Pseudolabrys taiwanensis: one gene and its partner. The protein of the gene in region 1 interacts with the protein of each later gene in a pairwise test. Links are inferred from orthologs where the notes say so. Each region holds a gene or a part of one and is shown in the gene's direction. Other genes may lie near its edges. The genes, in order: DW352_RS08230 and DW352_RS20040.

Evidence for each region.
Region 2: the proteins of DW352_RS08230 (region 1) and DW352_RS20040 interact in binary tests that used the Escherichia coli proteins (3 or more experiments, as listed by UniProt). The link is inferred for Pseudolabrys taiwanensis from one-to-one orthologs.

What each region holds. Positions count from the first base shown.
Region 1 is NZ_CP031417.1:1,715,724-1,718,969, forward strand. The notes cover bases 5-2,937. They hold DW352_RS08230 (ABC-F family ATP-binding cassette domain-containing protein), read left to right. Parts: upstream 5-504; coding sequence 505-2,370; downstream 2,371-2,937. Other genes in these bases: DW352_RS08225 (tartrate dehydrogenase), read left to right, coding at 5-260; DW352_RS08235 (autotransporter outer membrane beta-barrel domain-containing protein), read right to left, coding at 2,377-2,937. In the rest of the region: more of DW352_RS08225, read left to right, coding at 1-4; more of DW352_RS08235, read right to left, coding at 2,938-3,246. UniProt on the Escherichia coli protein: Genetic data indicate it may be involved in ribosome assembly or function.
Region 2 is NZ_CP031417.1:4,211,851-4,215,626, forward strand. The notes cover bases 77-3,539. They hold DW352_RS20040 (2-oxoglutarate dehydrogenase E1 component), read left to right. Parts: upstream 77-381; coding sequence 382-3,339; downstream 3,340-3,539. Other genes in these bases: sucD (succinate--CoA ligase subunit alpha), read left to right, coding at 77-83; odhB (2-oxoglutarate dehydrogenase complex dihydrolipoyllysine-residue succinyltransferase), read left to right, coding at 3,469-3,539. Also shown: more of sucD, read left to right, coding at 1-76; more of odhB, read left to right, coding at 3,540-3,776. UniProt on the Escherichia coli protein: E1 component of the 2-oxoglutarate dehydrogenase (OGDH) complex which catalyzes the decarboxylation of 2-oxoglutarate, the first step in the conversion of 2-oxoglutarate to succinyl-CoA and CO(2).

The sequences.
Region 1 (3,246 bases):
CCGAGCGCAAATATCCGTCGGTGTTCGAGCCGGTGCACGGTTCGGCGCCGGACATCTATGGTCAGGGCATCGCCAATCCGATCGGCCAGATCTGGTCCGGCGCAATGATGCTCGAGCATCTCGGCGAGAGCGAAGCGGCCAAGGCCATCGTCACCGCGATCGAGAAGGTGCTGGCCGAACCCAAGCTGCGCACGCGCGACTTGAAGGGCCCGGCCAACACCGTCGAGTGCGGCAAGGCGATCGCCGAGGCGTTGGCATAGCCGCACACACCGGTCATTGCCGGGCTTGACCCGGCAATCCATATCGCCTGCCCGCGAGCAAGGATGTACGTAGCGCTCTCACGTCTGAGAGCCATCATGGATGCGCGGGTCATAAGGGCGTTCACGCCCGTCTTCGACGGGCTATGCCCGCGCATGACGCCGAGTGCGTAGCACGGGCGGCGGCTTCAGACCCTGCGTAATGGGGATTGCGTTGAGCGCCCCGCTCGGCCACAACGCGCCCCGCATGCTCATCATCGACGACCTCACCGTCCGCATTGCCGGCCGCACATTGATCGAGAACGCGAGTGCGCGGGTGACGCCCGGCGCGCGCGTCGGCTTGGTCGGCCGCAACGGCACGGGCAAGTCGACACTGTTCAACGTCATCACCGGCGACCTCCCGGCCGAGACCGGCCACGTGGAAATCCCGTCGCGCTGGCGCATCGGCCGGCTCGCCCAGGAGGCGCCGAACGGGCCGGAGCCGCTGATCGACGTCGTGCTCGCCGCCGACCGCGAGCGCACCGCCCTGCTCGCCGAGGCCGAAACCGCCACCGACCCGCACCGCATCGCCGACATCCAGACGCGGCTCGTCGACATCGACGCGCATTCCGCGCCCGCGCGCGCCGCTGCCATCCTCTCGGGCCTCGGCTTCTCCGCGGCCGATCAACTGCGCCCCTGCTCTGAGTTCTCCGGCGGCTGGCGCATGCGCGTCGCGCTCGCCTCCACCTTGTTCTCGGTCCCCGACCTTTTGCTGCTCGACGAGCCGACCAACTATCTCGACCTCGAAGGCACGCTCTGGCTGCAGGACCACCTCGCGAAATATCCGGCGACGCTGATCATCATCAGCCACGATCGCGACCTGCTCGACAATGCCGTCGACCAGATCCTCGCGCTCGATGCCAAGAAACTCACGCTCTACCGCGGCGGCTACACCGCGTTCGAGCGCCAGCGCGCCGAGCGCATGGTGCTCGACCAGAAAGCGATCAAGAAGCAGGAAGCCCAGCGCAAGCATCTGCAGGCCTTCGTCGATCGCTTCCGGGCCAAGGCGACGAAGGCGCGGCAGGCGCAGTCGCGCCTGAAGATGCTGGCCAAGCTCGAGCCGATCGCCGCGCTCACCATCGACGACGTGCGCGAGATCACATTTCCCGCGCCCGACAAACTGCTATCGCCGCCGATCATCGCCGCCGACGGTGTCGCGGTCGGCTATGACGAGCGCGTGGTGCTGTCGGGCCTCAATCTGCGCGTCGACAACGACGATCGCATCGCCCTGCTCGGCTCCAACGGCAACGGCAAATCGACCCTGGTGAAGCTTCTCGCCGGGCGGCTTGCGCCGATGCGCGGCAATATCACGCGCGCCGCGAACCTCAAGGTGGCTTACTTCGCGCAGCATCAGCTCGACGAACTCAATCCGGAAGGCAGCCCCTACGATCACGTGCGCGCTTTGATGCCGGACGACCCGGAAGCGAAGGTGCGCGCCCGCGTCGGCGGCATCGGCTTTTCCGGCGATGCCGCAAACTCGAAGGTGAAGACCCTTTCGGGCGGCGAGAAAGCGCGGCTGCTGCTGGGCCTCGCCACCTTCAGCGCGCCGCATCTGATCATTCTCGACGAGCCGACCAACCATCTCGACATCGACAGCCGCGGCGCCTTGATCGAGGCGATCAACGACTTTCCGGGCGCGGTCGTGCTGGTCTCGCACGATCGTTATCTGCTCGAAGCATGCGCCGATCGTCTGTGGCTGGTCGCCGGCGGCAAAGTCGCGCCGTTCGACGGCGATCTCGACGATTATCGCCGTTACGTGCTGTCGCGCGACAAAGCCAACGACGCCAAGCAGGCGGCGGCACAGACCGACCGCGCCGAGGTGCGTCGCGCCGCCGCCGAGAAGCGGGCTGAGACCGCGCCCCTGCGCAAACGCATCGCCGACGCGGAGAAGAAGATCGCGCAGTTGACGCGACAGCTCGAAAAGCTCGACGCGACGCTCGGCGATGGCACGCTGTTCGCCACCGATCCGGCGCGCGCCGCCGAACTGTCGAAGACGCGCGCGGCCGTCACCGCCGAGATCGCCGAGACGGAAGAAGCCTGGCTCGAAGCCAGCGCCGCGCTCGAGAGCGCCTAACCGCGCTCAGAACTTCACCATCAGCGCGCCCTTCAACATCTGATCGTAGGCGCCGGCGCCGAACTGGCCGCTATAGGTGATGCCGAGTTGCGCCGCGCGCGACAGCGCGAAATCGAGCCCGGCCTCGACGACCGCGGCGTCTCGCGCGATCGGCACGCCGGCGATTGTGAACGGCGAACTGCCGGCGAACGCGAAGGTGCTGACCGGCGTGGTATCGCCGAAAGCATGGCGCCAGCCGAGCGTGCCGCGTGCGGTGGCGTTGGCAGCGCCCCATGCGAAGGTGGTGGCACCGCGCAGGCCAAGCGTCGTGAACGTCGTGTCCGTCGTAGCGCTCGCGCTTGTAAGCGCCGCCGCGCCGCCGCTCTCCGTGAAACTGTCATTGCGGAAGCTGACGTAAGCAAGATTGGCGAAGGGCTCGTACGCGGCCTTGCCGTAACGAAAGCCGTAACCGAGTTCGCCGAACGCCTGCGCGGTGCCCGCCTCGTAGTCCGCCTTCAGGCTGTCGCTGAATCCGGGAAACGAGACCGACCGGCTGGTCGAGACGCGGTGCCACGTATAGGCGGTGCCCACGCGGAAGGCCAAGTCACCCCACTGCGTGCCGCCGTACAAGCCGGCATAGTAGTTATCGCTGCTGCCGGAGGACGAGCGGTCCTTCGCGTTGAAGCTGGTGCGGCTATAGCCGCCGACAAGGCCGAGACGCGCCCGCCCGAAAGCGGGGCCATCGACGCCGAGCAGGAAGCCGCCGGTCGAGCGCGTCAGACTGGCGGCGTTGCCGTCGCCGTCCGAGCGTCCCCAGGAGCCGAAGCCAGTGCCCCACGCCACCAGCCCGGGGCTCGTCGCCGCGGGAGAACGTCCCTTCCCGTCCTCGTAGGCCAT
Region 2 (3,776 bases), 2.5 Mb from region 1 along the record:
CGGCGATGGAAGCGGCCGGCATTCGCGTGTCGCCGTCGCCCGCCCGCATCGGCAAGACGCTGGTGGAAGTCCTCAAGGGCTGAGCAGAACGCGAAAAGTTTACTTCGATACCGCACGGCGGGGCCTCGGCCCCGCCGTTTTGTTTTGGCGCGTAAAGCCAAAAATCCGGCAACGAAATCACCCGAAAGAGGGTTACATCCAGGTCGGAGTGGCCTGGAAATGGCTCTAAAGTGCTGGAATCCAGGTTCACTCCTTAGGCTTTTGTAGACTTACAGCCGCCATAAATAGCGTTAAAAGAACGCCCGCCGCCAATTGCCGACCTTCCCGGGCCGGCCCGATGGAAAACGCGCGCTTTTCCCGAGTTCGCGCAAGGAAACGACAATGTCCCGCCAGGACGCCAACGCTGCTTTTGCCCTCACTTCCTTCCTTTACGGCGGTAATGCCGCCTATATCGAGGACCTCTACGCCAAGTACGAAGCCGACCCCGCAAAGGTCGACGCCGAGTGGCGGGATTTCTTCCAGAGCCTGAAGGACGACCGCGCCAACGTCGTCAAAAGCGCCGAGGGCGCGTCCTGGAAGCAGCCGAACTGGCCGGTGCGCCCATCGGGCGATCTGGTGTGGGCGCTCGATGCCAACTGGGCCGAAACTGAAAAGAAGCTCGGCGAGAAGATCAGCGCCAAGGCGCAAGCCAAGGGCGTCGAGCTCGGCAGCGCCGACGTGATGCAAGCGACGCGCGATTCGCTGCGCGCGCTGATGCTCATCCGCGCTTACCGCATCCGCGGTCACTTCCATGCCAAGCTTGATCCGCTCGGCATCCAGGCGGAGCCGAACGAAGAGGAGCTCGAGCCCGCGTCCTACGGCTTCACCGAAACCGACATGGACCGCAAGATCTTCCTCGACAAGGTGCTGGGCCTCGAATTCGCATCGATGCGCGAGATCGTCGCCATTCTGCGGCGCACCTACTGCCAGACTGTCGGCGTCGAGTTCATGCACATCTCGAACGCCGCGCAGAAGTCCTGGATTCAGGAGCGCATCGAAGGCCGCGACAAGGAGATCACCTTCACGCGTGAAGGCAAGCGCGCGATCCTGAACAAGCTTGTCGAAGCGGAAGGCTTCGAGAAGTTTCTTGACGTCAAGTACACCGGCACCAAGCGCTTCGGTCTTGATGGCGGCGAAGCGCTGATCCCGGCGCTCGAGCAGATCATCAAGCGCGGCGGCAATCTCGGTGTGAAGGAAATCGTGCTCGGCATGCCGCATCGCGGCCGCCTGAACGTTCTCACGCAGGTGATGGGCAAGCCGCACCGCGTGCTGTTCCACGAATTCAAGGGCGGCTCGGCGACGCCGGACGAGGTCGAAGGTTCGGGCGACGTCAAGTACCATCTCGGTGCGTCCGCGGACCGCGAGTTCGACAGCAACAAGGTCCACCTGTCGCTGACGCCGAATCCCTCGCATCTGGAAATCGTCGATCCGGTGACGCTCGGCAAAGTGCGCGCCAAGCAGGATCAGCATAACTGCCCGCCGGACGACCGCACGTCGGTGCTGCCGCTGCTGATGCACGGCGACGCGGCTTTCGCCGGCCAGGGCGTGGTGGCCGAGTGCTTCGGCCTGTCGGGTCTGAAGGGTTATCGCACCGGCGGCTCGATCCACTTCATCGTCAACAACCAGATCGGCTTCACCACCTATCCGCGCTACTCGCGTTCGTCGCCGTATCCGTCCGACGTCGCGAAGATGATCGAGGCGCTAATCCTGCACGTGAACGGCGACGATCCGGAAGCGGTGGTGTTCGCGGCCAAGGTGGCGATCGAGTATCGGATGCAATTCCAGCAGCCGGTCGTCATCGACATGTGGTGCTACCGGCGCTTCGGTCACAACGAGGGCGACGAGCCTTCGTTCACCCAGCCGCTGATGTACAAGAAGATCCGCGGGCATGCGTCGACGCTCGAAATCTACGCCAAGAAGCTGATCGCCGAAGGCGTCGTGACCGAGGGCGAAGTCGACAAGATGAAGGCGGATTGGCGCTCGCGCCTCGATGCCGAGTACGAAGCCGGCCAGGGCTACAAGCCGAACAAGGCCGACTGGCTCGACGGCCGCTGGGCCGGCATGAAGCCGGCTGTGGACGCCGACGATCCGCGCCGCGGCAACACCGGCGTCGACGAAAAGGTGCTCAAGGATATCGGCGCCAAGATCACCAAGGTGCCGGACGGCTTCCAGGTGCACCGCACGGTGCAGCGCTTCCTCGACAACCGCGCCAAGGCGATCGAGACCGGCGAGGGAATTGACTGGGCGACGGGCGAAGCGCTTGCGTTCTGCACGTTGCTGAAGGAGGGCAATCCGGTTCGCCTGTCGGGCCAGGATTCGGAACGTGGCACGTTCTCGCAGCGCCATTCGGTGCTGTTCGATCAAGAGACCGAAGATCGCTATGTGCCCTTCAACCATCTCGACGAGAAGCAGTCGCGCTACGAAGTGATCAATTCGAGCCTGTCCGAAGAGGCGGTGCTTGGCTTCGAATACGGCTATTCGACCGCCGAACCGAACACGCTGACCATGTGGGAAGCGCAGTTCGGCGACTTCGCCAACGGCGCGCAGGTCGTGTTCGACCAGTTCATCTCGTCCGCCGAACGCAAGTGGCTGCGTATGTCCGGTCTCGTCTGCCTCTTGCCGCACGGCTATGAAGGCCAGGGTCCGGAGCACTCCTCCGCGCGTCTCGAGCGCTATCTGCAGATGTGCGCCGAGGACAACATGCAGGTCGCCAACTGCACGACGCCGGCGAACTACTTCCATATCCTGCGCCGGCAGCTGAGGCGCGAGATCCGTAAGCCGCTGATCCTGATGACGCCGAAGTCGCTGCTGCGCCACAAGCGCGCCGTGTCGCGCCTCGACGAACTGACGACGGGCACCACGTTCCATCGCCTGTTGTGGGACGATGCCCAGCAGCGCGCCGATGAGAAGATCAAGCTCGTCTCGGACGACAAGATCCGCCGCGTCGTTCTGTGCTCGGGCAAGGTCTATTACGACCTTTACGACGAGCGCGAGAAGCGCGGCATCAACGACATCTATCTGCTGCGCATCGAGCAGCTCTATCCGTTCCCGACCAAGGCGTTGATGGCGGAGCTGTCGCGCTTCAAGCAGGCCGAGATCGTCTGGTGTCAGGAAGAGCCGCGCAACATGGGTGCGTGGTTCTTCGTCGACGTGTTCCTGCAGTGGGTTCTGAACCAGATCAGCGCCAAGCACCGCGCCGTCCGCTATGCGGGCCGTCCGGCCTCGGCGTCGACCGCGGTCGGGCAGATGTCGAAGCACCTCGCGCAGCTCAAGCAGTTCCTCGACGAGGCGCTGGGCTGATCAATTGCACTCCGTCATGCCCGGCCTTGTGCCGGGCATCCACGTCTGGGCGGAGTTTCAAAAGTCGAAGACGTGGATGGCCGGGACAAGCCCGGCCATGACGAAAACATTTTAGGCAAGAGAACACTCATGGCTGACATCCGCGTACCCACCCTTGGCGAATCGGTCACCGAAGCGACCGTCGGCAAATGGTTCAAGCAACCCGGCGACGCCGTTGCCGTCGATGAGCCCTTGGTCGAACTCGAGACCGATAAGGTGACATTGGAAGTGCCGGCGCCGGCCGCCGGCGTGCTGTCCGATATCGCGGCACAGGGCGGCGCCACCGTTGCGGTCGGCGCCTTGCTCGGCTCGATCAAGGAAGGCGGCGCAGCCGCTAAGCCTGCCGCTGCACCGGCTGCCGCCGCCAAGCCGGCCGAAGCACCGAAGCCCGCCCCGGC